3 regions of the Neosynechococcus sphagnicola sy1 genome follow, and region 1 is predicted to be linked to each of the others. Evidence: riboswitches for the same ligand, from Rfam matches in the RefSeq annotation. Region 1 holds a riboswitch; each other region holds the start of a gene.
The links. Region 1 has a riboswitch for cobalamin ahead of DO97_RS04640 (CbtB-domain containing protein). Riboswitches for the same ligand answer to the same signal wherever they lie in the genome.
Positions count from the first base shown of each region.

Region 2: another riboswitch for cobalamin. It lies ahead of DO97_RS18990 (sirohydrochlorin chelatase); the one in region 1 lies ahead of DO97_RS04640 (CbtB-domain containing protein).
Region 3: another riboswitch for cobalamin. It lies ahead of DO97_RS10830 (HupE/UreJ family protein); the one in region 1 lies ahead of DO97_RS04640 (CbtB-domain containing protein).

Region 1 is NZ_JJML01000008.1:50,750-61,319, reverse strand. It holds gene DO97_RS04650 (pentapeptide repeat-containing protein) at 90-593, shown strand; partial or broken gene DO97_RS04645 (5-(carboxyamino)imidazole ribonucleotide synthase) at 598-1,783, shown strand; RNA gene ssrS (6S RNA) at 1,811-1,993, shown strand; cobalamin riboswitch at 2,051-2,201, shown strand; gene DO97_RS04640 (CbtB-domain containing protein) at 2,223-2,414, shown strand; gene DO97_RS04635 (hypothetical protein) at 2,461-3,666, shown strand; partial or broken gene trmD (tRNA (guanosine(37)-N1)-methyltransferase TrmD) at 3,858-4,567, shown strand; partial or broken gene glsA (glutaminase A) at 4,709-5,593, shown strand; gene DO97_RS25895 (hypothetical protein) at 5,664-5,855, shown strand; gene DO97_RS25890 (P-type ATPase actuator domain-containing protein) at 5,866-6,336, shown strand; gene DO97_RS04620 (HAD-IC family P-type ATPase) at 6,363-8,144, shown strand; gene DO97_RS04615 (hypothetical protein) at 8,257-8,922, shown strand; gene DO97_RS04610 (hypothetical protein) at 9,166-9,423, opposite strand; partial or broken gene DO97_RS04605 (cytochrome c biogenesis protein) at 9,434-10,570, opposite strand, start outside.
Region 2 is NZ_JJML01000067.1:15,297-25,866, reverse strand. It holds gene DO97_RS19010 (CobW family GTP-binding protein) at 1-408, opposite strand, end outside; gene cysS (cysteine--tRNA ligase) at 524-2,029, shown strand; gene DO97_RS19000 (DUF29 domain-containing protein) at 2,105-2,620, shown strand; gene DO97_RS25485 (hypothetical protein) at 2,655-3,053, opposite strand; cobalamin riboswitch at 3,210-3,342, shown strand; gene DO97_RS18990 (sirohydrochlorin chelatase) at 3,398-4,453, shown strand; partial or broken gene DO97_RS18985 (HhoA/HhoB/HtrA family serine endopeptidase) at 4,542-5,761, opposite strand; gene DO97_RS18980 (glycosyltransferase family 2 protein) at 5,841-7,046, opposite strand; gene DO97_RS18975 (response regulator transcription factor) at 7,199-7,957, shown strand; gene DO97_RS21595 (pentapeptide repeat-containing protein) at 8,003-8,512, opposite strand; gene DO97_RS18965 (sulfatase-like hydrolase/transferase) at 8,779-9,606, shown strand; gene DO97_RS18960 (YbjQ family protein) at 9,632-9,961, opposite strand; gene DO97_RS18955 (tetratricopeptide repeat protein) at 10,419-10,570, shown strand, end outside.
Region 3 is NZ_JJML01000022.1:3,700-14,269, reverse strand. It holds partial or broken gene DO97_RS10840 (allophycocyanin) at 1-265, shown strand, start outside; gene DO97_RS27625 (LCP family protein) at 472-1,299, opposite strand; partial or broken gene DO97_RS27620 (hypothetical protein) at 1,365-1,421, opposite strand; cobalamin riboswitch at 2,167-2,307, shown strand; gene DO97_RS10830 (HupE/UreJ family protein) at 2,338-3,021, shown strand; gene DO97_RS26400 (metal ABC transporter substrate-binding protein) at 3,018-3,338, opposite strand; gene DO97_RS10825 (metal ABC transporter solute-binding protein, Zn/Mn family) at 3,301-3,981, opposite strand; gene DO97_RS10820 (metal ABC transporter ATP-binding protein) at 4,061-4,810, shown strand; gene DO97_RS10815 (Uma2 family endonuclease) at 4,893-5,462, opposite strand; partial or broken gene DO97_RS20985 (transposase) at 5,636-5,989, shown strand; gene DO97_RS10805 (NAD(P)/FAD-dependent oxidoreductase) at 6,239-7,534, shown strand; gene DO97_RS27615 (hypothetical protein) at 7,531-7,653, shown strand; gene DO97_RS10800 (ArsR/SmtB family transcription factor) at 7,655-7,948, shown strand; gene DO97_RS10795 (DUF3122 domain-containing protein) at 7,964-8,500, shown strand; gene DO97_RS10790 (hypothetical protein) at 8,527-8,922, shown strand; gene DO97_RS10785 (rhodanese-like domain-containing protein) at 8,941-9,276, shown strand; gene DO97_RS10780 (efflux RND transporter periplasmic adaptor subunit) at 9,377-10,570, shown strand, end outside.

The DNA of each region.
Region 1 (10,570 bases):
GGCGCTTGATGGGAGGATAGTCCCTCTGTGTCCCCACCCTAGCACATCGTCCAGCCTCCCGAAGCCATCGTCTCCTTCCCTCAACCTCCATGCAATTTTCTGGTTCGCTGCGCTTCCTACTGACAGGGTTACTGGTGATTGTCCTCCTGCTGGGAGTCCCTCCAGTTCTGGCTGCGGATTTCCCTCCTCCTCTTTCTTTTAGTAACGCCGAGCTTTCTCGTCGGGACTTTTCTGGACAGAGTTTACCCACCGCCGAGTTTTCCAATGCCAATCTGGAATTTGCCAACTTTGCCGGTGCTGACCTGCGCGGCGCGGTGTTAAGTGGCTCAACCATGACCAAGGTGAATTTACAGGGGGCAGATTTGTCCAACGCTATGGTGGATCAGGTGAACTTGCAGGGAGGGAATTTAGAGGACGCGGTGTTGAGTGGGTCGATTTTGCTGAGAACGTTATTTACAGGGGCAAAGATCACCGGGGCAGATTTTAGCGATGCGATTTTGGATGGAGCCCAATTAAAAAGCCTCTGTCAACAAGCCAGTGGGGTCAACTCCAAGACCGGGGTGGCAACCAGGGACTCCTTAGGGTGTGGCTGAGCGGATGAGCTTCCTGCAGCGAGTCGGTGTAATTGGCGGGGGACAACTCGCCGGGATGATGGCAGCGATCGCTCCCTCCCTGGGAATTGAGCTGGTGGTTCAAACCCCCGATGCCAGCGATCCAGCCGTGGCTGGGGCATCTCACACCATTTTGGCGGCGATCGCAGATAGGGAAGCCACGGCAGCATTGGCAACCTACTGTGAGGTGATCACCTTTGAAAATGAATTTATTGATCTCGAAGCTCTCTCTGCCTTAGCGGCTCACGGGGGTTTGCTTTCGCCCCAGTCTCACAGCCCTGGACCCCCCTCCTAGACAAGTACCAGCAACGTTGTTTTCTCCAGCAACTGGGTCTGCCGGTTCCCGCCGTTTTTTACCCTGGACTATCGGGGGAGAAGCCCTGGTAACACCCTTTACCCCCACCTTTCCGGTGGTTTTCAAGGCCCGACGCTGCGGCTACGATGGTCAAGGCACCTTGATCTTTCCCGACCAGGCGGCATTGGATCTGGCGTGGAGTCAGCATCAAGACCCCAGTAAAGCTTGGTTGACGGCACCTCTGATTGAAGCTTTCATTCCCTTTGAACGAGAACTGGCAGTGATTGCCGCCCGATCGGTAATGGGGGAAGTGGTGGTGTATCCCGTCGTTGAAACCCAGCAACATCAACAGGTCTGTCGCCGGGTATTGGTACCTGCCGATCTGCCGCCTCAAGTGATTCAAACGGCTCAAGCGATCGCCCAAACCCTCCTGACCGCACTGGAGGCCGTTGGTGTCTTTGGCATTGAATTCTTCTACACCGCTGAGGGCAAACTGCTGGTTAATGAGATCTCACCCCGCACCCATAATTCCGGTCACTACACCCTCGATGCCTGTGAGACCTCCCAGTTTGAGCAACACCTGCGAGCCGTGAGTCAGCTACCCCTGGGAAGTCCGGCTCTGAAATGTCCGGGAGCCGTGATGGTCAACCTCCTGGGCTATGAATATGCCAAAAGTGACTACTGGCTCAATCGGCAAGCCCTAGCAGCCATGCCTCAGACCTTTGTCCATTGGTATGGGAAAACGGAATCCCGTCCAGGGCGCAAGTTGGGCCATGTGACCGTGCTCCTCGACCAGGCATGTCGTGCCCAAGCCCTAGCGATCGCTGACCAGATCGAGTCTGTTTGGTATGGCAAAATAACTAATTCTGATCTTTAACAGCTGATCTGAGTAAAATGGGGGGGAGGTATGCTGCAATGTTGGTGACTGCCAATATTGTTTTTTGATCTATACCCTTTTCATCGGGAACGATCCCAGGCTGGCAGCAGTAGACCGGGCCAGTACCCGGAAACTTTAACCCAGCACGACAGTTCCCTCCTGGTTTTTACCAGGTCAAAAACTGAGGTAAGACGGCGTTGCGGTTGCCTTAACCGAATCAAGATACATGTTACAAAATGGTCTCGATGCGGACTTAGTAAAGTAAACTTCAGAAACACTTAGCACGGTTCTGGTGGGGATCAGCCATCAGAGGAAACGGGGAAAGTTTGGTGCAAGCCCAACGCTGTCCCGCAACTGTGAAAGAGCTGCTCCTTGGCGCTCTTCAGCCAGAATGCCCGCCGCTGCTTCTACCATGCTCCACTCATCTGCGAGGTATAAGATGACGGCTCAATCTCCGATTTCGACTCAGCAACAGGTTCGGCGCTGGACGCTCTCAACGCCTGTCCAAGCGACCCTCTACCTCTCGCTCTGTTCCCTCACACTCTGGACGCTCTACTTCACGACGTATCCGCCCATTCATGACCAGTTTCATTCCCTGCGTCATCATACCTTGCTGGTGGGTTGTCATTAAGGGCTGGCTATTTCCAACAGGTGTGGTGAAAGTTCAGGGTTAAGTAATGTCAAAATTCAAGTTCTCTGTTCTCATCAGTGCGGCTTGCCTGATGGGTATATTTTTCTATGGGTTGGTAGGGGTTTCTCAGTCTTCCCCACCGTCTGTGCGACTGACCACAATGCCCTCTGTCCAACAGATAATGCCGTTTGAAGCCGAGGCCACCAGCCCCCAGACTCCGGTACAGTTGACCCTGCAAGCAGTGGACGGGGCAGGTCATGCCCTGGAGAATGTCAATCTGCATCTGCAAATTTTGACGCCCAATCCAACGCCCTGGTTGACAACGGATTTCCCCATGGTGGAAGGTACTGAGCTGCTAGAAATGACAGCGATCGCCCCCCAAGGGATCTTAACCCTTCAGCAAATGTTACCGATTCGGGGGACTTACCAATTGCGGGTGCAAGCCACCCCAATCGTCCCCCATGCCTTTACCCCGATCGCCCAAACCCTAACCTTCTCTGTGTCGGAGAACTGGGTAAAGTATCGCAACTTTGCCATTCTAGCGGTGAGTTTTATTGATGGTCGGCCTCCGGGGGGGGCTGGGGTCATCGGAGAGCGATCCGCAATCCAGCCGGGAGCAATCGCGCCGCAATCCGTGCGGCTATTGCTGAGTGGGGCTATTGTGGTGGCGATCGCAGCCCTGCTCTGGATCAACATCAGCGCCGAACTGGCTCCATCCCCCCATTCGATGGCTATGTCACACGACATGGGAATGTCCCACGACATGGAAGTGCCGCCTGCGGTTGAGATCCCCACCCAGGCTCGATCTCAGGGATGGGAAATGCACCTCTCCGGCGATAGCCATGCCAGAGTCGGCCAACCCGCTCATTTACAAGTACAAGTGATGGACACCCAAACCCATCAACCCGCCACCGATGTGCTGTTGCGGATCACAACCACCCAACTGGAAAATCACTGGATTGCCTTTGCCTATGAAGGGATTCCAGATCCCCAGGGACAATTTGTCTGGCAGCAACAATTTTTTGATGGGGCTGCTCACCAAGTTACCGTGGAGGCAGCTCCCCAGGTAGGGGCAGAGCGGCAATTTCGCCCCTTTCAAGTGGGGCAGATCCTGGAAGTGGAGGGGGTAGCACCACCCCTGCGGGTGCGGATCATCACTCTCATCTACCTCACCACGCTGGTGGGGCTGGGGGTATTGCTGGGATTTCAATTACGACGGTGGCAACCCGGTCTGTCCTCGGCGCAGCAGTAAAACTTCTCCCCTCTCCATGGCCATGACTGCGGATAAGCACTAGATCTCTGGTCGGGGCTGATCTAGCATAGCTCTGTTGTCACTGTCAGCCAGATCTCCTGTGCAGCACGTAGATTTTTACGAGGGGCGATGGTCAACGATGCGACCTAGCTCTCCGCCCAAGACTGCTCTCCGAGCCTCGGGGAGGGGATATGCGCATTGATATTGTCACCTTGTTTCCTGATTTTTTTAGTTCCCCCCTGACTTCGGGACTCTTGGGGAAAGCCCTGACGAAGCAAATCGCAGTGGTTTTCCTGACAAACCCCCGTGACTTCACCACGGATAAACACCATCGGGTGGATGATGAACCCTATGGCGGGGGGGTTGGGAATGCTGATGAAGCCAGAGCCGATTTTTGCCGCAGTGGCATCCCTCCCCAGCCTCTCCCCCCGGGCTGGTGTTGTTGATGACACCCCAAGGGGAACCCCTAAAGCAAGAGCTGTTAAAGGAATTTGCCAGTAACTACGAGCAACTGGTGATTATCTGTGGTCACTACGAAGGCGTGGACGAGCGGGTGCTCCATCTAGTGGATCGGGAAGTTTCCCTGGGAGATTTTGTGCTCACCTGCGGTGAGATTCCAGCTCTGGCACTGATGAATGGCGTGGTGCGGCTGTTACCCGGCACAGTGGGGAAGGAAGCGTCTTTAAAAGCTGAAAGCTTTGAAGCTGGACTATTGGATTATCCCCAGTACACCCGACCCCCTGTGTTTCAGGGGTGGGCGGTGCCGGAGGTGCTCCTCTCAGGCAACCATGGGGCGATCGCCCAGTGGCGGGCTGAACAACAACACCACCGTACCCGCGATCGCCGACCGGATCTGTGGGCAGCATGGTTAGATGATCAACAACCCGGTTCCAACTCCTAAACGTTTCCCGTCAACGGTAGCGCTGAAATCCCTATGCTTGAAGCAGTTGAAAACGGCATTACCAGGCTGAAAAACCATCCCGCAGATCTGCAAGCCTTTCTAGAGGCGCTGCACCCAGCAGTACCACCCCCGTGGGGGATCGGCAAGGTGGCAAGCTACATTCCCGAACTGGCGAAGGTGAACCCTGACTTGTTCAGCATTTGCCTGGTGACGGTGGATGGGCAGGTGTTTGAGGTGGGGGATTTTCAACAACTCTTCACCATTCAGTCGATTTCGAAGGTCTTTGTTCATGGGCTTGCCCTCGAAGATCATGGGCGGGATTACTTGCTCACCAAGGTGGGTGTGGAGCCCACGGGGGATGCCTTCAATGCCATTATTTTGGATGAACATTCCAAGCGTCCCTATAATCCAATGGTCAATGCCGGGGCGATCGCCACGACGAGTCTGATTCAGGGCCAGGGGCCAGCGGAACGACTCAACCGCCTGCTGTCAATGTTTCGGCGCTATATCGGCCATGATGTTTACTTAGATGGAGCGGTGTTTGTCTCTGAACGCACCTCCGGACATCGCAATCGCGCCATGGCCCATCTCATGCTGAATTTCGGCATGATCGACGAACCAATTGAAGAATCCCTGGATTTGTACTTTCAGCAATGTTCGGTCATGGTCACCTGTCGAGATTTGGCCGTTATGGCTGCTACTCTGGCCAATCATGGTGTCAATCCACTCACAGGGGAGCGGGCGATCGCAGGTCAGTATATCAAAGATATCCTCAGTGTCATGTACACCTGTGGCATGTATAACTTTGCCGGGGAGTGGGCCTACCAAATCGGTCTTCCCGCCAAAAGTGGAGTCTGTGGTGGCATTATTGCCATCGTCCCGAATTTAATGGGCATTGGGGTGTTCTCGCCCCCCCTGGATCAGCGGGGCAACAGTGTCCGAGGGGTCAAGGTCTGTCAAGCCCTCTCCCAAGAGTTTGAGCTGAACCTGTTTGATCTCCTGCGACAGCAACTGCACCCGTTCTAGCAACGCTTCTGGTATGCCATCGCCTCCGGTCAAACTTTAACAGACGCTTAGAACCAGCAGCTCTTTCCCTATGCACCGCTCCTCCATGAGTCAGTCCGATATTTTAGATGCCACTGTGGTGTTGCAGGGCTTAACTCAAGATCAAGTCACTCAGCAACGGGCCGCTGGTTTAGGGAATGATGTCAGGCTGCAAACCAGCCGCCCCTATCGACAAATCCTGAAGGAAAATATTTTCACCTTCATCAACGCCGCGTTTTTTTAGCATTTGCCTCGTGTTTCTATTTCTGGGGCGGGTCGGGGATGCCCTGTTGGTGGTGGTGGTGATCTTTGGGGGGGCATTAGTTAACATTGTTCAAGAAATTTGGGCCAAGAAAAAACTAGATGAAATCGCCCTGCTGCACCGCCCCCAAGCCACGGTAATTCGGGAGGGTGAGGAGCTAACGGTTGATCCGGTCGCCTTGGTGGTGGGGGATTTGCTCCCCCTGCGACCGGGAGATCAAATTTTAGTCGATGGTCAGGTGGTGGGGGAAAAGCGGATGGAGGTCGATGAGTCCCTGCTGACAGGAGAATCGGATTTAATTCCCAAAGAGAAGGGCGATGGAGTCTATTCAGGGAGTTTTTGCGTCAGCGGCAGTGGCTACTACCGAGCCGAGAAGGTCGGTACGGCTACCACCGCCTATCAGTTAACTGACCGGAGCCCGAGCCTATCGCCAAATGCAGACCCCACTCCAGCAAGAGATTAACCTGGTGATTCGGGGTTTTTTTTTAGTTGATTGCTTGTTTCCTCTGGATTTTAGTGGGGATTAGCTTTGTCAGTCGGGTGCATTCCCTGAACGATGTGGTGCAGCGGGTAGCGGTGATTGCTGGACTAGTACCCGCAGGCTTATTGTTGGCCATTACCCTGGCCTACGGTTTGGGAGCCGTGCGGATGTTGGGACAGAATGTGTTGATCCAACAGGCCAATGCAGTGGAGTCCTTGAGCAATATCAATGTATTGTGCCTAGACAAAACTGGCACCTTGACAACCAATCAAATCCACTTACAAACCGTCCTGGCCCTTGATCTGCCCGAAGCCGAACTCTTGGCAATCCTGGGGGATTATGCAGCCACGACCCAGAGTGGCAACCGCACCAGTGAGGCGATCGCCGCTGTCTGTCCAGGTCAAGTGCGCCCGATCGCGGCAGAAGTTTCCTTCTCCTCGGCGCGAAAATGGAGTGCTTTGGCGTTTGACCATCCCGATTACCCCGGCAGTTATGTCCTGGGAGCCCCAGAAATTCTGGCAGCCGTCACCCCTTTGATCGCAACCCTGCAACCCCAGATTCAGGCTGGAACCGAACAGGGGTTGCGGGTCTTGTTGTTTGCCCATCACCCAGGAGAACTGGCGATCGCCGACCCACCTGAATTACCAACGCCCCTGACGCCCCTGGGAATTCTGATCTTTGGCGATACCCTGCGTCCCGAAGCGAAAGCCACCCTGGATGGGTTTGCCCGTGCGGGTATTGAGGTCAAAATTATTTCCGGGGACAATCCCCAAACCGTTGCCGCCCTGGCTCGACAGGCTGGACTCCAGTCTGACATCAAGGTGGTTTCCGGTCAGGAGCTTGCCCAGATGGATCCGGCAGAATTTGCCCAAGTGGCTCAAACCAGTACGATCTTTGGGCGAATTACCCCCGATCAGAAGGCACGGCTGGTGCGCTGTCTTCGGGACTCCGGGCGCTATGTCGCTATGACGGGGGATGGGGTCAATGATGTGCTGTCGTTGAAACAAGCCAATCTGGCGATCGCCATGGAAAGTGGCAGCAAAGCCACCCGTGGGGTTGCGGATATTGTGTTGCTCAATGACTCCTTTGCCGCCTTACCCCGAGCCTTTCTCGAAGGTCAACGGATTCGCAATGGGGTACAGGATGCGATGAAACTGTTTATGGTACGCGGTTTGTGTGTCACCCTGCTGATTTTTGCCACGGCGGTGGTCACCGATAGCTTTCCCCTGGAAAATAAGCAAAGTGCCATCATTGCCCTGATTGGGGTCGGCTTCCCCACCATGTTCATTCCCGTCTGGGCGACACCAGGTGCCCTACCCCGACGCAGCATGGTGCGCTCGATGTTGCATTTCATTGTCCCGGCCAGTCTCAGTCTGGCCTTGGTATCGTTACTGATCTATTTGCTCTATCTAGTGGTAGCGGTGCTCGATCTCCCTCCTGAGGCCGAACTCACCGATGTCGATCTGGCAATTCCCCGCACCGCCCTGGTGACGATTTTGATCATGGGGCAACTGCTGCTAATCCCCTTTCTCAAGCCGCCAACGACCGCCTGGGTGGGGGGAGAGCCCCTGAGTGGTGATTGGCGCTATGCCATGGTTGCGGTTGTGCTCCTAGGGGGCTACTTTGTGATTGTTGCGGTTCCGGCTTTTCGTCAATTTTTTGAATTGTCTCGCTTAAGTAACTTCAGTTATCTCTTTATTGGCTGCGTGGCTTTAGAGTGGTGCTTGATTTTGCGTCTCATCTGGCGTACTCGATTTTTAGATCATTTTCTGGGAGTTGATCTCGATTGAGCCAGAGGACGCGACAACCAGTGGATGACTTAAGTTCTGGATGGCAGGGAGAGGAATCACAGATGGCTGACAACGATGGTTTATCCACTAGCAGTGCCAATGGGAAACGGCCATGAATCAGTTACCTCCCACCGCTGCAACGCCCTCAATCCCCCAGTTGTCTCAGAATTACTCCGTCAGTATCTGGGAAGGCATCGCCATTACTGCGGGTGCTGTGGCGCTTGTCATGGTGGCTCTCATGGGGTTGGGAATGAAAGCAGTGCGCTATGCCTTTGATCCACGGCGGGCCGAGGCGATCGCCCAAAGCATGATCAGCTACCAGATCCCACCCAGCTCCACCGGTATCTTTGGGGTCAACATTGGGGGTCTGAAAGTGGCAATGGTGATTAGTAGCAACCCTGATCAAGCAGATACTGAACCCGCAGCCACCGCCCTCTTGATTGTGAAAGCGCCCGTAGATGACCCTGGGAGTGAAGAGCATCCCTGGAAACTCACCGATTACGCCCTCTCCTTTTCTGAAGATTACCCGAGCGAGAGCCAGTTTCAGGTAGATACCGCCCAAACCACATCCCTGTCCTTTTGCGGTCAGTCGGTGCAGGTACTGCAACAGTTTGGCACCCTGACCCTGGTCAATTCCAACCGTGAGGTGGCTGCTGTCCGCTACGAAGCTGCAACTATTTTCAACAATAGTCAGCGCTTGGTGGTACTGATGACCACGGGGCCACAAGCCGAAAAAAACGCTGCCGCCGTCTTCCAGTCGCTTCAGTGCAAAATCTAAGTCCTGATTTTCCAGAATCCATCCTCAAGGGTTAGCGTCAATCCAGTTCATCTGAAATTTACTGAGAAAAAACTCTCAATAGAGATTGACAAAATTTGTCAATAAATTTATAGTGATTTTCAGTGTTCTTCTCTCTTTACAAGGATCGGCAGATGGGGTCAGTGAGCTAGACGCAGGCTGACCCCATTTTTTCTTTTGAGCACCCCAATGAATGGACGGCTGCAAATGGGGGGAGCTTGCTGATCACCATTGCAGATAAGCAGCTTCAGACCCTTGCTCCCGGCGAACTTTGCTATCTTGCTCAAACCAGGCAATCACCTGAGGGGTGGTTAAGTTTTCGATAGGGATCTGATTTTCCTGGGCGATATGTTTCAACAACTTCAGCGACGACAGGGTCAACCGGGTCAAAAACTTTTCATGGGAGGACAGTAGGGCTGCATCCACCTGAGCCGACTGATCTAAGGTTAAAAATTGCTCGGAGGGAGGTTGGGGAATGGTCATAAGTTCAATCTTAGGAACGAGCGCAGGACTCGGAGAGCGATTCAGGGGTAGCATCCACAGGTTGCTGACTCAGTTGCTCTAACACGGTGAGGAGTTCGCGCTCAAAGGCTACCTGGGCGCGGTTGGTGCGCCCCCCCGACATAAACGGAAGCCTTCGTGCTTCAGTGCCCAGACTTGGGAGTGGGAGATGTAGCTCATGATCACCCCTAACATTAACAACCCAAACCCCAGATAAACAATAGGAACTCCTGGATCAGCTTTAATTTGCAGTCCGGTACTGCCCACCAGATCGGCGATCGCTAAGGTCACCCCTTCCACATCCGTGGACATGCCCTTCCGCACCGTTGATACTAACTTCCCGGTACTGTCATAGACCAGTAGCATTCCCTGTAAATCCCTGGCAATCAGGGAGACCCCCGTGCTCATATCGGGTTTGGTGGGCACCCAGGTTCCCCAGAGTCGCCCCCTGCCTTCGGTGGGTAAGGATGCCATGGGGATCTGCAAGATCGGACTGTTGTTGATCTTCACCTGTACCGCTGCGATCGCCCAATCTGCCTGGTAAAACGTAACGCCCTGGTACTTCAAGGGCTGATTCACATGGATCGTTTGGCGATCCACTTCCTGCCCTTGGGGGTCGAGAACGGATAGATCGGAGTAAAACTGATCAATCACCCCATCAGGGGTATAGTCAATCCAGAAGCGGTTCACCTTCACCGACCAATCCTGGGGCATCTGGGCTTGAGACCAAGGCCCCGCATCCACAATATTCTTCACCTGAAAGGTGTCGCCACTGGGAATCATCTCCTGGGCCACAAATCCGGTCATAGCTCCCCAAATGGCCCCCACCAAGATGATCAACATACTGGCATGGACGACAATCGGCCCGATCCGTCCCACCAGTCCTTTGTGGGCATAGAGAGAACTCCCCTCTTGAAAAATCCGGTATCGACGCTGCCGCAACAGGGGAACTAAATCGGCTAAGGAACCCGTTGTCAGTTCAGCACTCAGGGCTAGCTTCCGAAATTGGCGGGGCTGAGTATAAAAGTTCCAGGTGCGGGAAAACCAGCGCAGCGCAATCATCTGACGGGTAAAGGTACAGGCCGTGAGGCTGGAACCAAACAAAATCAGCAGCGATAAAAACCACCAG
Region 2 (10,570 bases), on a different contig from region 1:
CGAGTCAAGGCGGGTTAGATCCCGCAATTCAGTTCCCAAGAAAGTTAGCGCCACCGGCAGCGGATCAGCCAGCCCTGTGGTTTCTACAATCAAGTAGTCAACCTGCTCTGGCCGCTCTAAGACTTTATAAACCGCTTCTAATAAGTCATTGTTAATGGTGCAGCAGATACAGCCATTACTCAATTCCACCATGTCATCTTCGGTGGCAACAATCAGTTCATTATCAATGCCGATTTCTCCGAACTCATTGACCAAAACAGCTGTCTTCAATCCCTGCTGATTGGTGAGGATGTGATTCAACAGGGTTGTTTTGCCGCTGCCAAGAAAGCCAGTGATGATGGTAACAGGCAAGCCCAACTTGGGAGCATCCATGACTGGGGAGCGTTCAGAGGTAAGGACTGAGGACATATAACGACTGAGGAGATAAGAATAGTATAGTGCTAGTCTACCGTCGAGCTGAGGGAATCGCTCGTCCGGGGATCACCTTTACCTGCCCCATGATTGAAGTAGTAACGAATCTTTTATGACCCTGAGACTGTACAACACGCTGACCCGTTGCAAGGAACTCTTTGAACCGCTAGAGCCTGGTCAGGTTCAGATGTATTGCTGTGGTGTCACTGTTTATGACTATTGCCATCTGGGACATGCCCGCTCTTACCTTGTCTGGGATATGGTGCGTCGCTACTTGCAATGGCGTGGCTATAGGGTGCATTACGTCCAGAATTTTACCGACATTGACGACAAGATTCTTCGCCGCGCCCAGGCAGAAAGTTCTTCCATGCAGACCGTTTCAGAACGCTACATTGCTGCCTATCACGAGGACATGGCAAGGCTGAATATTCTGCCAGCCGATGCCTATCCCCAAGCAACAGGGGTGATGCCTGAGATTATTGCTTTAATCCAATCCCTGATCGATCAAGGCTATGCCTACGCTGTGGATGGGGATGTGTATTATGCCGTGGATCGATTCCCCAGTTATGGCAAACTGTCGGGACGGCAGCTAGAGCAGATGGAAGCCGGAGCCAGCGGTCGGGTTGACGAAGCTGAACCGAAAAAGCGTCACCCCTTAGACTTTGCCCTCTGGAAAACAGCAAAACCTGAAGAAATAGGGGTGTATGAACCTTGGGATTCTCCCTGGGGAAAAGGTCGTCCAGGCTGGCACATAGAGTGTTCAGCCATGGTACAGCAGGCTTTTGGCAACAGCATTGATATCCATGCAGGGGGGATGGATTTGGTCTTTCCCCACCATGAAAATGAGATTGCCCAATCGGAGGCCGCAACCCAGAAACACCTGGCTCGTTATTGGTTACACAATGGTTTTGTCAATATTCAGGGAGAAAAGATGTCGAAATCTTTGAATAATTTCAAAACCATTCGGGATTTTCTCCAGGATTATCCGCCCATGGTCTTGAGGCTGTTTGTGCTGCAAGCCCATTACCGGAAGCCAATTGACCTGACAACAGAAGCAATTACCTCGGCACAGAATAGCTGGAAGACCCTTGATGATGCCTTAGTCGCGGGATTGCAACTCAATCAGAGCTATGGTTGGAAGACCGATGATCTTGACAACCGAGCATTGCTCGATACCCAGGCAATCGAACGGTTTGAAGCAGCAATGGATGATAATTTTAATTCACCGATCGCGCTTGCGGTACTGTTTGAGTTGGCGAAGGAGTTGATTCTCGGCAGTAACATCATGGTTCATGAACATATTACGGACGAGAGCAGGGTCTTGAATTCTCAGCGTCTAGAACCGAAATGGCGAACCTTTATCAATCTTCTCCAAGTTTTAGGCTTGGGGACTCCATCCACAGCCTCCAGGAAGAATGAAGATCTATCAGCGGACAGCCCAGGGCTGGTAAAAGATAGGATCAGCGATCTGGAAATTGCAGCACTTTGCCAACAGCGCCAAGCTGCCCGCCAGAGGAAAAATTGGGCCGAGAGCGATCGCATCCGGGATCACCTCAAAGCCCAGGGGATTGCACTGATTGATACCAAAGATGGTGAAACCCGCTGGCATTGTCTCTAAAGGGTGGCTGACGGTGATTGCGGGAGTCCAATCGCTGACTGTCTGGGTGGGGTAAGCTTGCCAAGCAATGGCACCATGGGCCAAAGTGATACTAACGATGGTAAGTTCCAGATGTTGGCGCACAATTGCCACTCCAAAACGTCTTTGTATCACAGCGATTTCTATGAATGGCTGACGACAACTGCCGAGCAATTGCAGCGAGGGAAGTTCCATGAGCTAGATATCGAAAACTTGGTCGAGGAGTTGGCAACCTTGGGGCGAAGTGAAAAGCCTGCTGTTCTCAGCAATCTAGAGATATTGTTAGTGCATCTCCTCCAGTGGCAGTATCAACCTGGTTTTCGATCAAATAGTTGGGCGGGTACCATTCGAGAGCATCGGAAGCGATTGCTCAGACTCCTGGAAGACAGTCCTAGTCTAAAAGTCTATCTACAAAACATCTTTGCCAGTGCCTATCTAGATGCCAGAGAACAAGCCGCCATTGAAACGGGTCTGCCATTAACGACCTTCCCAGAACGGGCTGCCTTCGAGGTTGATCAGGTGTTGTCCGGATCTGAGATTGAGCTGCCCAACGATTTAGGATTAGAGCCATGATCTGGAAGGTGATGGGTTGCAGACAGTGGCTGAACTAAGGTACGGAATCTGGTGCCGGGTGGATCGCTATCTCTGTGGGTGGGTTGCCGACGATTTCAGTGTTCGTTGGGGGTTCCAAGGAGACTGCAGCGGGTGTACTTGCACTGGTAGTCGCCAATGTCAACTGGATTAGCAGCGATCGCAGCGTCCGGCTGTAGATATAGGGCCAGCCGCCCTTGGCTTCAATATCCCGCAGCAGGGCATAGAGCCCCTGGCGATTGTCTGGGAGGGAGGTTTGGAAGTAGCCATCCCGGATTTCCCGGTGCAGTGATTCGAGGACTCGAAGGATTGCCAGCAGTGCCAGACTATCTCCCTGACGTTGATCTGCAAGGGTGCGAATGGTTGCAGCGATCGCCTGAAGTTCCGGCGATTCAGTCTGGGTATCATCCTTCATGCGGCCAAGATACTCCCTGAAGCTTTACAGTTGATCACTTTGGATGGTACGCCATTTTTTTGCAATTTTCGCTTTCTCGCCCCTGATCGCCCGTTGTATTTCCAGGGTAACCTGCCAACACATATTCATGCGTTGGGAGTTCTAGGCCGCTTCGGGCTAAGATAGCAGTGCATCTGTGAACCACCCGCAGCAAAGGGAAACTCCGGTGTAACTCCGGGGCTGTGCCGCAGCTGTAAGCACGTCCTTTCCATGGGCTTGCAAGCCAGAATGCCTTTGTTGAGCGCCCGGCGCTCCGTTGGTTCCCCAGTATTTCCTGCGATGCACAGGAAGGGACATCAAAACCTATGTTGATCGCTGACTTCAATCGACCCCAGCCCTCTCAGCCGGGGATGAGCTTTGCTCCGTTACCGTTGCAACGTCCACTGTTAATGGTGGGGCATGGCAGTCGTGATGCCGATGGCAGACAAGAGTTTCTCGACTTTGCCAGTCACTATCAGGCATTGGACTCGACCCGCCCGGTGGTGCCCTGCTTTCTAGAATTAACCCAGCCTTCGATTCAAGCGGGCATTGAGTGTTGTGTTGCCGCAGGCTATGAAGAATTCTCGGTGCTACCGATTTTGTTGTTTGCTGCCCGCCATAACAAGTTTGATGTCACCAATGAACTAGACCGGGCTAAACAGCGACATCCCCAGCTCAAGTTTTACTATGGTCGCCACTTCGGCATCACCCCTGGATTGCTGGATCTGTGGCATCAACGCCTTGCGGTACTGGATCAACCCGAGCAAAATCCCCAGGGCATTTCCCGTGCAGATACTGTTTTGCTGGTGGTGGGAAGAGGTTCTAGCGATGCCGATGCCAACAGCGATATCTATAAGCTAGCCCGGATGCTTTGGGAGGGCAGTGGCTACCTGACAGTGGAAACCTGTTTTATTGGCATCACCCATCCCCGCCTCGAAGAAGGATTCCGCCGCGCCCGCCTCTATCATCCGCAGCGAGTGATTGTCCTACCCTATTTTCTGTTTACGGGGGTGCTGGTGAAGAAAATTTTTGACATCACAGCCCAACAACAGCAACAGTATCCAGAAATTTCACTAACGTGCCTGCCCGAAATGGGAAAGCATCCCCAGTTGTTCCAGATTCTGCGCGATCGCGAGATTGAAACCCAATTAGGGCAAGTGCAGATGAACTGTGAAATGTGCAAGTTTCGGTTGGCAGTTGCCCAGCAAGCGGTCGCAGGCCATGGGCACTCCCACAGTTCTAGCTCCGACCATGACCATGGGCATTCCCACCATCATGATCAAGATCATAGCTATGAACACCATCACAACCATGGCTCTGGAGTTGTTGACCGGGAAGCTGACCTGACCTACTATCACCAGAGGGTTTGGCAGGTTCCCTAGGGGGCTGGCAAGTTTTTTGAGGAGTTGCAGCCCCCGAGAAATCTCCCCTTGAACAGGCTGTCACTCTCCACTAAAAGTTGTGGGAGGATTAGCTGTCGCTGTGAAGTTCAGCGGTGCGGATAGCCAGTTGTTGGGTTTGGTTCCCCCGTCGTACTTTCAATTGCAGCGTCTGACCCACACGGCTATTTTCCACCAGGTTCTGTAACTGCTCGGCAGTAGTGACCGCTTGGGCATCTACTTGGGTAATCACATCACCCCGGCGGATGCCAGCAGTGGCTGCTGGGGTGTTGGGCAGTACCCGGAGGACGATAACGCCATTGGTTTCAGGAATTAAGAAGGCCGAGTTAGGGTCTTCATTGTTTTCCTTTGCCAATTCTGGGGTCAGGGTTGTCATTTGCACACCCAGATAGGGATGGGCAACGGTTTCCCCCTTAACCAGTTGAGCCTCAACGGTCTTGGCTTTGTTAATCGGAATCGCAAAGCCGATCCCCATGGCATCCGCACGAATCGCAGTGTTGATGCCAATGACTTCCCCCCGATCATTGAGTAAGGGGCCACCGGAGTTGCCGGGATTGATGGCGGCATCGGTTTGAATGAAATCCACCCGCTTGTCGGGGATACCCACTTGAGAACTGGAACGATGCAGAGTGCTGACAATGCCTAGGGTGACGGTGTTATCCAACCCCAGGGGATTGCCAACGGCGATCGCCCAATCTCCAACTCTGACGCGATCCGAATCGCCTAGAGGGGCAACGGGTAAGTCGCTGCTGCCATTGTCAATCTTGACCACTGCTAAGTCGGTAACCTCATCGGCTCCCCGCACATGGCCTTGAAAGGTGCGGCCATCCTTTAGGGTGATGGTGACCTTATCAGCGCCATTGACCACATGGGAATTGGTAAGAATGATCCCGGTGCGGTCAATAATGAAGCCCGATCCCTGCCCCCGCAGCCGTTCTTCTCGGGGGGTAGCGGGGGGGTCATTTCCTCCCCAAAAAACCGTCGAAAAAAGGGATCATCCAGGATTGGATCAGGGCTACTGTGGGTCACCGTCATTTCCGTATCAATGCGAACAACCGCTGTCCCAATCCGATCAACCGCCGCTGCAACAAAGCTACCTTGACCGATCGCCTGGGTTGCCAGAGAGGGCTGGGTCGGGACTGCTGTAACTGCTGTAACTGCTGGAGCTGCTGCAGTGGTTGCCAGCGCCACAGGGGTAAACATTCCCCACGCGATTGCCCCAGTCACCACTAGGGTGACAAGCCATGGGGTCAATTGCAGTCGCAGCCGAGAAAACAGTGAGAATTGCATAGACTGTTCCAGTGAATGTCCGTATCTAATGGCTATTTTGGCAGGTTCGGTCAGAAGTCACCACGGGCTGATCGTGAGGTTATCCCTGGGGTAATTGCAACGGTCGGCCTCGCCACGTCCATCCCCACCCTGTTTCGGTCTTAATCACCGATCCTAGGGCAATCGCGGCGACCAACAGTCCTCCCAGACCCGTCAGCCACCAGTAGCGGCTTGACCCCTGGGTGATTTCGGCTCCTAACCGTCGCAGATCGTACTGCCCCGCGATCGCCGCTAGGAGCAAGGCGAGGCTAACACCATCGATCCAGACAAGGGAGTGGGTGAGGGCCATTTTGAGGGCGATCGCCCCCAGGCCAATCCAGGGCAATACATAGATGACCGCCATGATCAAAATCAGCGTCACCATGGCGGATAGTTGTCGCTGCGCCCCCAGATAAAGATTCTTCGTCCATCCTTCCCACAGTGCTGCCCAGGAGCGATACATCCGTACCGTCACCAAGGCGGGGGCGAGCATGAGTTGAAATTGCAGCCCTGCCTGCTTGATCCGGCGGGCAAGTTCCACATCTTCCACCACCTGATCGGCCACCCCCCGATGGCCTCCAATCTCCTCGTAGGCAGACCGACGAAACAGCATAAACGGCCCCGCCGCAAAAACGACCGCAGGATTTGGGGTATTAATCGCGAGCCAGTCGAGGCCAATCAGCAGCTGGTTGAACAGCAGCGGTTGTACCAGCCACTCCGCAAGACAGCCACAGAGCACCTGAGGCCCACAGGAGAGTAGATCGACGTGGTTTTGGTCGGCCTGTAGGACTGCCGCTTCAATGGCACCGGTTTGGAGCCGTACATCCGCATCCAGGAACAACAGGTATTCCCCACGGGCTTGGGCAGCTCCCTGGGCACAGGCCCAGTTTTTCCCCATCCAGAGAGTATCCGTTGGTCGGGGTTGGCCGGGAAGCAGATGCAATCGGGGATCGGCCCACTCCTGTTGCAGCTGTTGGGCGATCGCCCCGGTGCCATCGGTGGACTGGTCATCCACCACCCAGACATTCAGGTGCATAGTGGAGAGTGAGGTACTCTGGAGGATGCTGGAGAGGCAATCGCGGAGATTTTCCGCCTCGTTGTAGACCGGAATGATCACCGCCACCCTCGGAATGGTCGGTAGGGGTTGGGGCAGAGGCTGCAATTGGGGAATTTGCAGTCGCGATCGCCGCAGAATCTGGTCATAGTTGACAACCCCCAGTAATGCCAGTAGGAGCAGTGTCGGTAGCACGAGTGTTCCAATCGTCATATTTCACAGATAGTTGAGATAATCCGGGGGATCGTCGAGCAATATTCACAAAGAATTTAGAATCCCTGCTTATAATCTGTACATGGATCTTCAAGATTCAACAAAGCAATTGATTTAGCTACGCAACGCTTAATAATTAAAACTTGTTAATGATGCCACGAATTCTAATTATCGATGATGACCCGGCAATTTCCGAGTTGGTGGCGATCAACCTAGAAATGGCTGGTTATGAAGTGAGTCAAGCTCCCGATGGCATTAGAGGCCAAGCTCTGGCGCTGCAAATTCAGCCCGATTTAATCATGCTGGATCTGATGCTACCGAAGGTCGATGGGTTTACCATTTGTCAGCGATTACGTCGGGATGAGCGCACGGCGGATATTCCAGTCCTAATGCTGACTGCGCTAGGGCAGACCCAAAATAAAGTTGAGGGCTTTAATGCCGGGGCTGATGACTATCTCACCAAGCCCTTTGAGTTAGAAGAAATGCTGGCACGGGTACGGGCGTTGCTCCGCCGAGCCGATCGCATTCCCCAGGCTGCCAAGCATAGTGAAATCCTCAGTTATGGCCCCCTCACCCTTGTCCCAGAGCGGTTTGAAGCCATCTGGTTTGAGCGGACGATCAAGCTCACCCACTTGGAGTTTGAGCTGCTGCACTGCCTATTACAGCGTCATGGGCAAACCGTTTCTCCCAGTGAGATTCTTAAAGAGGTCTGGGGCTACGATCCTGATGATGACATTGAAACCATCCGTGTCCATATTCGTCACCTGCGAACCAAGCTCGAACCTGATCCCCGCCACCCTCGCTTCATTAAAACCGTCTATGGTGCCGGTTACTGCCTTGAGTTCAAAACGGACACCCTCGAACAGCCCCGAGAAATTGGGGGAGAGCCTTCAGCCAAGGTAAATGTCTAAGCAGAGACTGGGGAAATCCTCGCCTGTGCCTGAGTTGAGTCCCCACTATCGGAGTCGCTGCATCCCAGCGCGATCGGGGTTAAAGCCATCCGGGAAACTGGTCTGGTCGTCGTAGAAGGCACTCTCTAGTTTTGCCCCGTTTAACTTGGCTCGCCGCAGGTTGGCACCGCTGAGGTTGGCTTCCTCCAAATTAGCGTCATTGAGATTGGCCTCCCGTAAATTTGATTCTGTCAAGTTAGCTCCATTGAGATTCACCCGACTGAGGTTGGCGGCCTCAAGATTGACCCGGGTGATGGTGGCGTCGGCTAAATTTGAGCCAGTGAGGTTAGCCCGACTTAGATCCGAACCCACCAGAATCACCTGCCGTAGATCGCAGTCAGGGCAGGTTTTGCTGCTTTGCAAGCGCTGAAGATCCTTCGGATTAAAGGTACGTCCGGGGAGGGCTCCGACGGCGATCGCCCCCAGTATGATCAACATTGTTCTGAGTACAACCAGCGAGCGGTTAACGAATTGCTCGGGTTTCCGGATTTTGATGACTAAGGATTGTAAGTTCATGGTGTCTCCTCCTCTCCCTGGTCTGGTTTGCGTCAGCCGCAGCTGACCGTGGTACTTTCTCCACCACCAATGCCATAATCAAGCCATCAATTATGACATCCAGTTGACTGCGAATGGTTGCAGCAGGAACTCGAGCCTGCCGCACCGATTGCCTGACAACGGGTGGCTATGGGCAGTTGGCGACTGGATACTTGGGTAGAATCCTGGTGTTGTCCCCTGTTTCCCATCCTAGATCTGAATTGAACCCTATCGATTTTCTACCGAGCATGGCGAATCATTTTGTCTATATCATCATGGACAGCTGTCGCTACGACAGCCTCCAAGCAGCCGCTACCCCCAATATGGATCGGTTAGGTCTGGTAGAACGTCGCTATAGCTACGCCTCCTGGACATCTCCGTCCCACTACGTGATGCTGATGGGGTTGGTACCTCACCTCAGCCCCCAAGGGGTGTTTGCCTCAGAAGTTTACAAGCAGGAATTTGCCAAGTGGGTTGATCGACTGGACGTTCCTGATTTATCGTTCAAAACCTTTCTGCCCCAACTGTCGCTGCCCAAGGTTTTGGGGGATCAGGGTTACACGACCATTGGTCGGGTTTCCATGCCCGTCTTGAATCCGGCGACTAGCATCAGCAAGTTTTTTGATGACTACAGCCTTATGCCCCACCACAATGACTTTGCCTCCATGGTGGCAGAAATAGAATTTCCAGAGGATGAGCCCCACTTTTACTTTCTCAATCTTGGGGAAACCCACTACCCCTACATGCTGAATGGCGATGACATGCCCCGCATCTCAGGGGTGCATGGGATTATTAAGGAGATGGATGAGTTTATGCTCACCCAACAGCAGTCAAAGGATGAGTTTTTTAATCAAGCAGAAATGGAACGACTGCGCCAACAGCAGATTAAATGTGTGGAATATGTGGATGGTTTGATCGGAGAACTGTTCGATAAAGCTCCCAGCAATACCCACTTTATTATTACGGCGGATCATGGCGAGCTGTTTGGGGAAGATGGCTACTTCGGCCATGGCCCTGTGATGCACACCAAGTGCTTTGAGGTTCCCTTTGTGGAAGGGCTACGCCCGGATCGCTGATCTGTCATTGGTTCAGTGCTGAGGCTTAGGGTTTGAGTTTAATCGCAGTTCCAGTAGCTGTAATCAGCAATAGCACTCCGGTTGCATCCAGGTTGATCGTGCCTGTAGTCAGGGAGATGCCAATCACTGCTGTTGCCCCTAGGCGTTGCCCCCGACGCTCTAGTTCGGCGATCGCCTCCCGTTGTCCCTGTTCAAACAATCGCTCGTAGCTGCCAGTCCGACCCCCAATGATGTCGCGAATGCCAGCGAAAAAATCCCGGATGGCATTACTGCCATAGACGACTTCAGCGGTGACAATACCCAGGTAAGCTTCGACTTCGGCTCCTGGAAGCACAGCGGTTGTGGTTAAGATCATCAACTGACTGGGAATTTCCCGTAATGACTTTTACTCAACAAGTTGGCTGAGAAGACCATTATAGCTATCGCCACAAAATCGCATTGGCACATCATCTCACCCCGGTGACTCATCAATCTGCGGAAATTTGAACCTGGAGATGGGTTGCAGACTCAAGATTGGGACACCGGGGTGGGAAAGTGTACCCCAGGTCGGGGATGGAACTTAAAGTGAATATCGGCTACCCCATGATGCCAAGAAAACCCCCAGATCTATTTCTGGGGGTGATGTGTAGAAATGGTGAGGTTTACAATCCTTAGACCATCAGACGGGGGCTCAAGGTTCACCTCGCCCAGATGCTCATTGATGGAGAACGGCAGGAGCAATTCACGGCTGTCAGGGTTCAATTGCTGCCGCTTTTTTGTATGCTGGCTATGTAAATGTAGAGCCATCCCTCAATGAGCGTATAGCTGGGTAGATGAAGATGGATCCATCAACCGATGCACTCCTAGCAGACTTAAACAACACCAGTGGGGTGGTGCGTGCCCGTGCCACTGAAGCCCTATGGAAACTGTGGTTTGAGCAAAAGGGGTTGGTCGGCTTGAAACAGTTGCAACTAGCGCAGCAACT
Region 3 (10,570 bases), on a different contig from region 1:
GAGCGGCAGCGGGCGCTCTGTCTCCGAGATTATGGTTGGTATCTGCGTCTCATTACCTACGGTATTATCTCTGGCGATAAGGAGCCGATTGAAACCATTGGAGTCATTGGAGCACGGGAAATGTACAACTCTCTGGGGGTTCCTGTTCCGGGGATGGCGGAATCAATCCGCTGCCTGAAAAAACGCCTCTCTAGACTTACTCAGCCAAGAGGACGCAGCTGAAATTGCTCCCTACTTTGACTATCTTGTCCAGGCAATGTCCTAAACCGGGTGGGTCTAGTTCCTATTCCTGCTCCCTGACATCCAACCCCTCAGCATTCGAGTCCCTCTGGGAGCCGTGCCTCTCAGATAGTTGGCTCGAATGCTGATAAGCTGTTGTGCATCTAAAATGCATAAATTCTGGCGTGCCCCCCTTACAGCCAGGTGATCACCTTGGAAGAGTGAATGATGATCCCTGGTCAGTGGCCGACACTAAGGGGTGGCAAGTTGCTGCAAGCAATCCCGACCGATTTGAATTGTAATATCGGATTGCAAACTGCCAGTGCTTTCGATGCGGACTTCGCCAAAGCCCAGTTGCTGCCGCAGGGCTTCGGCACTGGCGAGATCTCCCTGCTGAGCGACAATTCGAGTCACCTTTAAGGACTCTTGCATTGGGTCAACAAGGTAGGTGTTGCCATAACCTGCCTGCTCTAGCTTGCGGACAAGTTCCCCTGTGATGCCATCCGCTCCAGTCGTGTTCTGGATGGCAACCCGCAAGCGGGCTGGATCAACGCCGGAGTTAGTTACAGTCCCTAGATCAAAGTATTGAGAGACCATTGTTTGAATGCGATCGCGATCGGGGAGCCAGTAGCTGGCATCGTATTCGCTGGGACGACTAAAATCTCCGGGCAGCATCAACATATTCACCCGAGAGCGATCGATGCCCGTGGCAAAACCAGCCAGCGCCAGCAATTCTTCAACGCTGAGATTGGTATCAATGTGAGATTGGATCACAGCAATAATTTGGGGCGATCGCGCCAAGGTCGTGGGGTTAAATGCCTGCTCAAATAAGGCTCGCATCACCATCTGTTGCCGCTGAATCCGCCCGATATCCCCATAATTGTCGTAGCGGAACCGCAGCAGTTGCAGTACTTGGGTGCCACTGAGGTGTTGCTTCCCGGCCTTGAGGTTGATGTACAGATGCTGACTATCATCCTGGTAATGCATATCTTTGGGGACGTAGATGGTGAGTCCTCCCAGGGCATCCACCAGCTTTTCCACCCCCTGAACATTAATGCGGACATAGCGATCAATCGCCACCCCCCCAATAGTTCGCTAATGGAACGGGCGCTTAGAGCTGGCCCACCGTAGACATTGGCAGCATTGATCTTGGTCACCCCATGCCCCTCGACATAGGTACGGGTATCGCGGGGAATTGACATCACCGTCAACTTCTGGGTCTCGGGGTTAAACCGTAGCAGTAGCATGGTATCAGTCAAGCCGTCAAAGGAATTGACCACGGCTTGATAGGGTAAATTGCGCAGTTCTGCGGGGAGGTGATTCACCTCGGTGGTCAATACTTTTGTTCCTAGCACCAGGATATTCACCGATCGCGTGAGGGCGGGCAACTGGAAGTTGCTGCTCGAAATGCGATCGCCTTGATGAAACACAGCTGCCTCTGCAGGGCTGAGATGGCGCTGCATCAGGGGGGTTTTGCCCATCGACATCGCCAGGAAGGCTCCGGCACTGGCACTGGCAGCAGCAATGGCCGTTAGCCCCAACAGCGGCAATATCCAGGAAAGGCCCCGTCGCTGCGATCTCTTGGGGGGGGGAGCGCTATATTTCCGAGGGCGCAATTGGGCTTTTCTCAAGTGTTGATGCGAATACTGACGAGTTGGCACTGACTTCCTCACACACGCAGCGGCTCATTAGCAAAAATTGCCCCAGTTTGCTTAGGGCAGACACAGGGAATCAATCACAAGTTCCCTAAAGTTGCATCCCCTAGCTTTCTTAATTTTCTGTCATATATTAGCCAATTATCGGTATAGCAAGATTGTGAAGATGATTTCAGCATACCAATAGACCTTTTGCAGGCAAATTTACCCGCGATGGTGATCGTCCGGCCTCTGGCCATCGCCCTTGCAGGGAATGCTGGCAAAGATGTCGTTGTGCAGTACAGTGAGAGAAATTTATCGGCTCTGGTAGGGAGCAGCTACCAGAGTTTTTGTACCAGCGGTGCAATAGCAGGGAAAGTTCGGTGTAAGTCCGACGCTGTCCCGCAACTGTCATGAGACCGAGGTCTCTCAGCCAGGATGCCTGCCGATAAGTGATCGGTTGATCGAGTGTGCGAGGTACACCATGAAATCTATATCCAGTATTTCCCCCCAGGTGCGAGAACCTCAATCCTGGAAACAGCGACAACTCCGAGCGATCGCCATTATTGCCGGGGTGAGCCTGTCCCTATCGAACGCCGCTCACCAAGCCCAGGCTCACCATGCCATGGGAGGGGGGCTCCCTGCAACTGCCTGGGAGGGGTTGCTCTCTGGACTTGCCCATCCGGTGATTGGCCTGGATCATCTCGCCTTTGTCGTGGCAATTGGGCTCCTCGCCGCTGGGCGTCATTGGGGGGCGTTGATTCCAGCAGCGTTTGTCGGTGCCGCGATGGTGGGAACAGGACTGCATTTGGGCAGCCTGGATCTCCCCGGTGCCGAAATCGCAATTTCCCTGAGTGTGTTGCTATTGGGCTTGATCTTAATCTGGAATCAACAACTCAATTTTGCCCTGATCACGGGCATTGCTGCGATCGCAGGCGTGTTTCATGGCTACGCCTATGGAGAGTCGATTGTGGGTGCTGAAATAACGCCCTTGGTGGCCTATTTAGTTGGTTTTACCCTGATTCAGGCCGCGATCGCCCTCTCGGCTTTAGGGGTGGGTCAGCTCCTTGCTGAGAAAGCAGCCCAATCCCTCATGCAGCTGAGACGGATCAGTGGTTATGCCTTTGCTCTAGTTGGGATTGCCTTTCTTGCTACTGCCCTGGCTTAGGGTTGAGCTTGGAAGGGGATAAAATTCCCCCCCAAGCCTTCCACTAGGGTCTGAGTATTTGCCGCCAACATTTTGGCGTAGGTATCCCCCTCACTCCCTGGCTCTCCTAGTCCATCGGCAAACAGTTCTCGGCTGGCAATTTGCACCTTGGCCTCCTGAGCAACGGTTGTCAACAGCTTCGGGTTGACCGATACCTCGGCGAAGATCGTGGGAATTTTAGCAGCTTCAATCTCCTCAACCAATTCCCTGACCCGAGCGGCGGTTGGCTTCTCGTCGGTGCTAATCCCCTGAAGTGACCCCCTCCACCGGAATCCCATAGGCGGCGGCATAATAACCCAAGGCATCGTGGGTGGTGATTAACTTACGGGAGGTGACGGGAATGGTCGCAATCTGGGAGCGAATCCAGGTATCTAACTGGGTGAGATGGTGGGTGAGCACCTGGGCGTTGTGGCGATAGCGATCTTTGTGACGCTGATCCAGCTGCGTCAGCTGCGTTTGAATCACCGCCACCATACGTACCCCATTCTGGGCGTTGTGCCAGACGTGGGGATCAGGATCGGCTGCGTTGAACATCAAGGGTTGAGGTACAGCCACCTCACCCACGGCCACCTTCGGAGCTGGATTAGAGGTGGCTTTGACCAATTTGATCAAACTCGGCTCAAAATTGTAACCGCCGTAGAGAATTAAGGCTGCGGTTTCGATCGCCTTCCGGTCTTCCGGTGTTGGTTGATAGACATGGGGGTCAGTTCCTGGCTTGACCAAACAGTTGAGAGCAACGGCTCCTTGGGCGATTTCTTGTGTGAGGCCGCAGAGCACACTAGTGGTGACAACCACCTGTAGTCTGGGACTGGCAGCGGGGGAGCCTGTGGCCTGGGGGGTAGGAGCATGACACCCACCCACAAAACTCACCATGATCACAAGGACGGAGGGTTTCCAGGGTAACCAACGGAGGGAAGACATAGGATGTTCATGCCAAAAACGGAAGGTGCTATCTTAGAATGATAATCATTCTTACGTAAATTTCGCCCACCCAGGATTTATGCTAGAAGTCCGGCAATTAGCTGTCAATTATCGGGGGATTTGTGGGCTGGAGGCCGTGAATTTCAGTGTGCAGCCGGGGCAGTTGGTGGGGGTGATTGGCCCCAATGGTGCTGGGAAAAGTACCCTGCTTAAGGCCATGCTGGGATTGGTGCCGACCGTGAGTGGGGGAGTTGATTTTCGCTCCCAACCTCTGCAACAGCAACGCTACCGGGTAGCCTATGTGCCCCAGCGATCGCAGATTGATTGGGACTATCCAGTCACCGTTCGCAATGTTGCCATGATGGGTCGTACTCGACATTTAGGGTGGTTAGGCACGCCGGGTCAGGGAACCCACGCCATTGTTCAATCAGCGCTGGAACGGGTGGGGATATGGGACTTGCGCGATCGCCGCATTGGGGAGTTGTCTGGAGGGCAACAGCAGCGCGTATTTCTGGGGCGGGCACTGACCCAGAAAGCGGATTTACTCCTATTTGACGAACCCTTTACTGGTGTGGATCAAACAACCGAAGCCGTGATTTTAGAGATCTATGCGGAGCTAAGGGCTGAGGGAAAGATTTTACTGGTCAGTAGCCACAATTGGGGACAAACCCTGACCCAGTTAGATCGATTACTCTTACTGAATCGTTCTCTGATTGCGGATGGTACGCCCCAAGAGGTAATGACGGCGGAAAATCTTCAGAGAGCCTATGGTAGCAGACTGGGGCAGAGTCAGCCCCCCCCAGCTTTAGAATCCCAGATTTTTTGTTGACGCCTTACGGCATCAGAGGTTTGGCAGGCCGATCCTTGAAATCCCTGCTGGGAGGGCTTTCTCAGCCAGTTTAACAAGTAGGTTACTGTAAATCTTGGAATACCTCTCGTGCTGTAAGTTTCAACCCTTCCAGCAAAGGATCAGAAAGGGAAGTATTGCCTGTATAGGTACGGGGAAGCTGATCAGGAAAGAAGACGGTAATGCTGTGAGCCTGGGTATCTACCACCCAGGCCCTGAGGATACCTGCCAACAGATAATGGGTTACTTTCTCAAGCATTGCGCCAAAGGTCTGCCCAGGAGAGATAATTTCGATCGTGAGTTCTGGGGGAACGGGGCAGGGGGCATCTTCGCCCCAGGTTAGGGGAAGGCGATCGTAGGAGATATAGGTCAGATCAGGTACAGGTACCCAAGCTTGCTCTTGACGGACTAAGGAAACAGCCCATTCAATGCGAGTTCGCCCCCGTCCTTGGCTCCACTGGTGCAACAACACAAACAGGATGCCGGTCACGGAACTATGAAAGTATTTGGGAGACATATCTGGGTCTGAAAGCTTGGGAACTGCTTGCCCGTCAACAAATTCGTAGATGACATCGCCTTCTGGCAGGGCAAGAAATTCTTGTAGGGTGAGAGGTTGAGCTAGGGTCGGAACCATGAACAATGCTCCTAGAGCATGGGTCTTGTGTTTAAGTGTAGGCTAAAGCCTCTGGTGCGATCGCTGATTGAAGTGGAACCGAAAAACTGGACAAGGGGATAAGCTCTGAACCACTCAAAAGATGATAGGAGTAGTTCATGAGTAACAAACGCAAACAATAGAGTCCGCAATTCAAAGCCAAAGTCGCACTGGAAGCTGTTCGGAGAAAAAAGACCATCTCGGAGATGGCCAGTCAGTACGAAGTGCATCCGACGATGATTAACAACTGGAAGCGACAGGTGCTGGAGGAAGCTAGCAGCTTATTTGAGAAGGGGAGTGAGGCGAATCAAGCCAACGAGAGTCAACAGTCGCAAATCGATCAGCGGAAGAGGCGATCGCACGGATTCAAGGCGCAATTGACACGGGGGCTGAATAACACAGAAACCTTTGAGCGCATTCTGCGTTCTCAGGGGCAATATCGCCAGACTTATATCCATAAATTGTTCAACGCAGGTGCCCAATTGAGATCCCGTGACCTCATGGCTTAATTAGACGATGACTCTTCTACAACCAAACAAAAAGTAAAGGTTTGGCAACACTTCGGATTTTCTACCATATAACTGTATAGTAGTATAATAATCACTAGCTCTCTCGAGCCTGCATTGCCGACGACTGTTTATATGCATCAGTAGCCCTGCCCCCTGTGTCCTGAGCGATGTTTGGTTGCAGGCAGGATGGTGGGTGCTCATCCATGGCTCAAATTCAAGTTTTAAAAAAGATGTTTAGGAGTCGCTATTATGGCTCACATTATTGTCATTGGTGCGGGACTGGGAGGATTGCCCACTGCCTATGAACTGAGGCATGTATTGCCGCGTGAACATCGGATCACGCTGATTTCAAATCAACCGAAGTTTACGTTTGTGCCTTCATTACCTTGGGTCGGGTTGGGGTTAAAGTCCCTCGATCAGATCCAGTTAGATTTAGCTACGATCGTTCCTCGGCACGGCATTGAGTTGATTCTGGATGCCGTGACAGCAATTGATCCAAAGGCCAAACAAATTCAGCTCCAGGGTCAGATACTGGACTACGACTATGCCGTCATTGCCACAGGGCCAGAACTGGCGCTAGATGCTATTCCAGGGTTGGGGCCCGAGGGAGGTTACACTCAATCGGTGTGTAATCCTCACCATGCTGTGTTGGCAGGGGTCGCGTGGGAAAAATTCTTAGCCGATCCAGGGCCAATTGTGGTGGGTGCGGCACCGGGAGCTAGTTGTTTTGGCCCCGCCTATGAGGTTGCCTTCTTGATGCATCACGTTTTGCAGCAGAAGGGACTGCGATCTCACGTCCCGATCACCTTCATTACTTCAGAACCCTACGCTGGTCATCTCGGCATCGGTGGTATGGCTAACTCCCGCTGGCTGATGCGCAAATTCATGGCGGCTCGGGAAATTGAACTAATGGAAAATACGGCGATTTCGCATTTTGAAGCAGGCGCGGTACATCTAGCGGATGGACGGAGGATTCCATCAAAGTACACAATGGTCTTGCCGCCCTTTCGCGGACCACGCTTCTTGCGCGAAGTACCGGGCTTAACTGATGCCAAGGGCTTTGTACCCATATTACCCACTTATCGTCATCCTAACTTTGAGTCGATTTACGCCGTGGGAGTGATCACCCAACTCAAAGCCGTGGAGCCAACCCCGATCCCCACGGGGGCTCCCAAGGTGGGACTGATGACCGAAGAAATGGCTCTGGCGGTTGCCCATAATATTTCCCTGGAGTTAGGTGTTATCTCTGGACTTCAGCTTAGACCCACGCTACAGGCGGTTTGCTTCGCGGATTTCGGCGATACGGGAGCGCTATTTTTAGCCGATCCACTGCTACCGGATGAGGCAGGACATCGCCACCGGGCGCTCACCTATAACGGCATTTGGGTGGGGTGGATGAAGTCAGGATTCGAGAAATATTTTCTAACGAAGATGCGCTTAGGCTGGACGATTCCCTGGTTTGAGCGTTGGGGCTTTCGGGCGATCGGGCTGCCGCTGGTGGAACCGATTGCTCCCAGTCCAGAACTGATTCAGGTCAACGGATGAAGATCATCTTGGGCATTCCCGGAACTCACATGGTCGTTGATGGGCCTGCTTTACAGGAAGTGCTCCATCACTTCATCAGCATCCATCGCCATCCCAACTTACCGGAGGGAAGCGAGTGATATGGAAATTGTCTTCAACCCTGAGGAACTGGAGGTACTCGCAGGCCGATTCAAGATTCTGGCAGAACCCACCCGCCTGCAAATTCTGGCAGCCCTGTGCAATCAAGAACGCAGTGTGCAGCAAATCTGCGAGTATACCGGACTCCACCAGGGTAATGTCTCCAGACATTTGCGCTTGATGAAGGATGCTGGCGTAGTGACCTGCCGTCGGGAAGGAATTTGGCGTTATTACCGAGTGATTGATAGGCAATTACTGGAATTGTGCGCTCATCTTCGTCAATCTCTGATCGATTAGTAGAGAGGGTGATTTATGGGATGTCGAATTCGCAAGTTTTTATCGTGGTTATTGTTGTTAGGCGCGATCGTGTTGGTGGTTTTACTGAGGTTAGGACTATTAAATCCTCCCCTTGCAGCAGCTGACATTCGAGAACTCGAAGAAGCACCGGGACAAATCGTCCATCAGTCTCGCCAAACCCTTAAAGATCAGCATGGTAATGGCTGGCAGGCTGTTGCCTTCAAGCGCATCCGACCCGAAGGGCAAACCAGCTTTGAACTCAGGCTGGTGGGCTTTCCCGGCGTGGTTGAAATTGATCGCTCCCAACCCCTGACGTTAACAAGTTCATTGGGGAAGACCCTGGTGGCTGCTGACGCTTCCAACAATATGTTCACCGATCGCGATCGCCCGGAAACAAACGTCGGCCAGTATGACCTTGAGCCATTACTACCGCAGTTACAAGCAGAGATTCCCCTCCAGTTAACATTGCCAACGCTTCAGGGTGAGGCTATTCGGTTATCGGTACCACCCTCATTGGTTCAAGAATGGCAAACTGTTTCCCGCTACAACTAATTTTCAAAATTGATTTGGAGCCACCCATGACAGACATATTTTCACCGGCATGGATGCAGGCATTTGCTGAACAGTGGAATGCCGAACCAGAGCTAGCCGACGCCCTGGCTAAAATCGATTTTAATTCAGTGATTGGTTATGGGTTTGAAGCGGATGTAAATCCCGCAGGTGTTCTCACGGTTGAAGCTGGACGGGTGGTTTTTGCGGGAGCCTATGACGGACAAAAAATGAATTGGGACTTACGGGCTGATCGCGAACACTGGCAACAATGGAAAATAAAAGGTTTGAACATGATGGGATTGAGTATGGCCTACATTAGCCGCAAATTACAATTCCGACTGGGAGACTATACTGCCATGATTAAAGACCCCAGAATGGCAAGCCCTTTTATCAAATCATTTGCCGTCATGTGCAGAGTTTAAAAATATCGGGAGATCAAAATGACATCAACTAAAAAACAATCGATGAATCCAGTCTTACTCACGTCAACTCAACTGAAGTCGCTTCAGAATCAGCTCTTAATCATTGATGTGCGCGGTTGGTTGGAATACTGGATGGGGCATATTCCCGGAGCACAACGGTTAAGTCGTAACCGCATTCTGAAGGAGATCTCCAAAGATCAGGAAATTGCCCTCACCTGTCTCTCAGGTCATCGGAGCGCGATCGCAGCTCAATGGTTAGTAACTCAGGGCTACCGTCAGGTCTACAACCTGAAAGGTGGCTTATTGGCATGGCAAAGCACAGGTTATTCTGTGCAGCGGGGCAATCATCCTTAGGAGATTTGGGATTAAAAACTCTACCCTATTTTTCCTATTACTCAATCATACCCCCATCGCTTCATCCCCCTCCAATTTCTAGGAAGGAAGGCTTGATCCTATGACTCACACCACCTCAGATAAACCGCTTCATGAAGCCTTCGATCAAACAATTAATGGATTAGGTGAACAAAAGCAGTCTCCCTCACTACCATTTTCTTTGAAGCGTTGGGGACTATTGCTGGGAGGAACATTGATCCTGGCTGGAGGAACCTGGGGAATGCTGCAACTTACCCGTTCTCCCCAGGCACCAGAAGCCCCATTAGCCCCAGCAATTGCGGTTGAAACCCTGACGCTGCGCTCCCAGTTCATTGCCAATACCCTAGAACTCTCTGGGACGATTCGCCCCATTGATCAGGCCACTCTGTCAACCCGGGTGATGGGACGGATCACACACTTGGCGCTGGAATCTGGCGATCGCTTCCGTAAAGGCGAGAGTCTGGTTCGCATTGATGTCATGGATATGACGGCTCAAACCAGTCAGGCACAATCAGGGGTGGCTCAAGCACAATCAGAAGTCATCCGTTCCCAGGCAATCCTAAATCAATTAGAGTCCCAAAAAATTGAGGCTCAAGCTGCCCTGCGATTGGCAACGATCAACCAGTCTCGAATGGCTCAACTGCAAGGCGAAGGAGCGGTTGCCCAATCTCGACTAGATGAGGCAAATACCACCCTGGAGGAAGCCAAGGCAAGAGTTGCCCAAACAGAAGCAGGCATTCGGCAGGCACAGGCGGCGATCGCCCAGTCCCGCGCTGCCGTCCAGCGGGCAGAATCTGGGGTGGCCTCGGCATCCGTGAGTGAGAGCTACGGCACAGTGATCGCACCCTTTGATGGGGTTGTAGTGGAGAAACTTGCCTATGAAGGAGAGATGGCAGCGCTTGGAACGGCACTGCTGAAAGTTGAAAATCCCAACCGACTCCAGATAGAAATCTCAGTCCCAGAAGCAGACTTGCGCTTCGTCCGTGTCGGTCAACAGGTCAAGGTACGGGTGGATGCCGTCCGTCAAACTTTCAACGCCACCATTCAACAAATTGTTCCAGCAGCCAATCCCAATTCTCGTAGTTTTCTGATCAAGATTCCGCTCCATGATTCTGAGAACCTGATTTCAGGAATGTTTGGACGCATTGCTCTGCCTTTAGGTGAACAACAAGAAACCATTCTCATTCCTAGGAATGCCCTGATTCAACGAGGGCAGTTACAAGGGGTTTATGTCGTCAAGACAAACAATTCTCAATCGATCGCTGTTTTGCGGTGG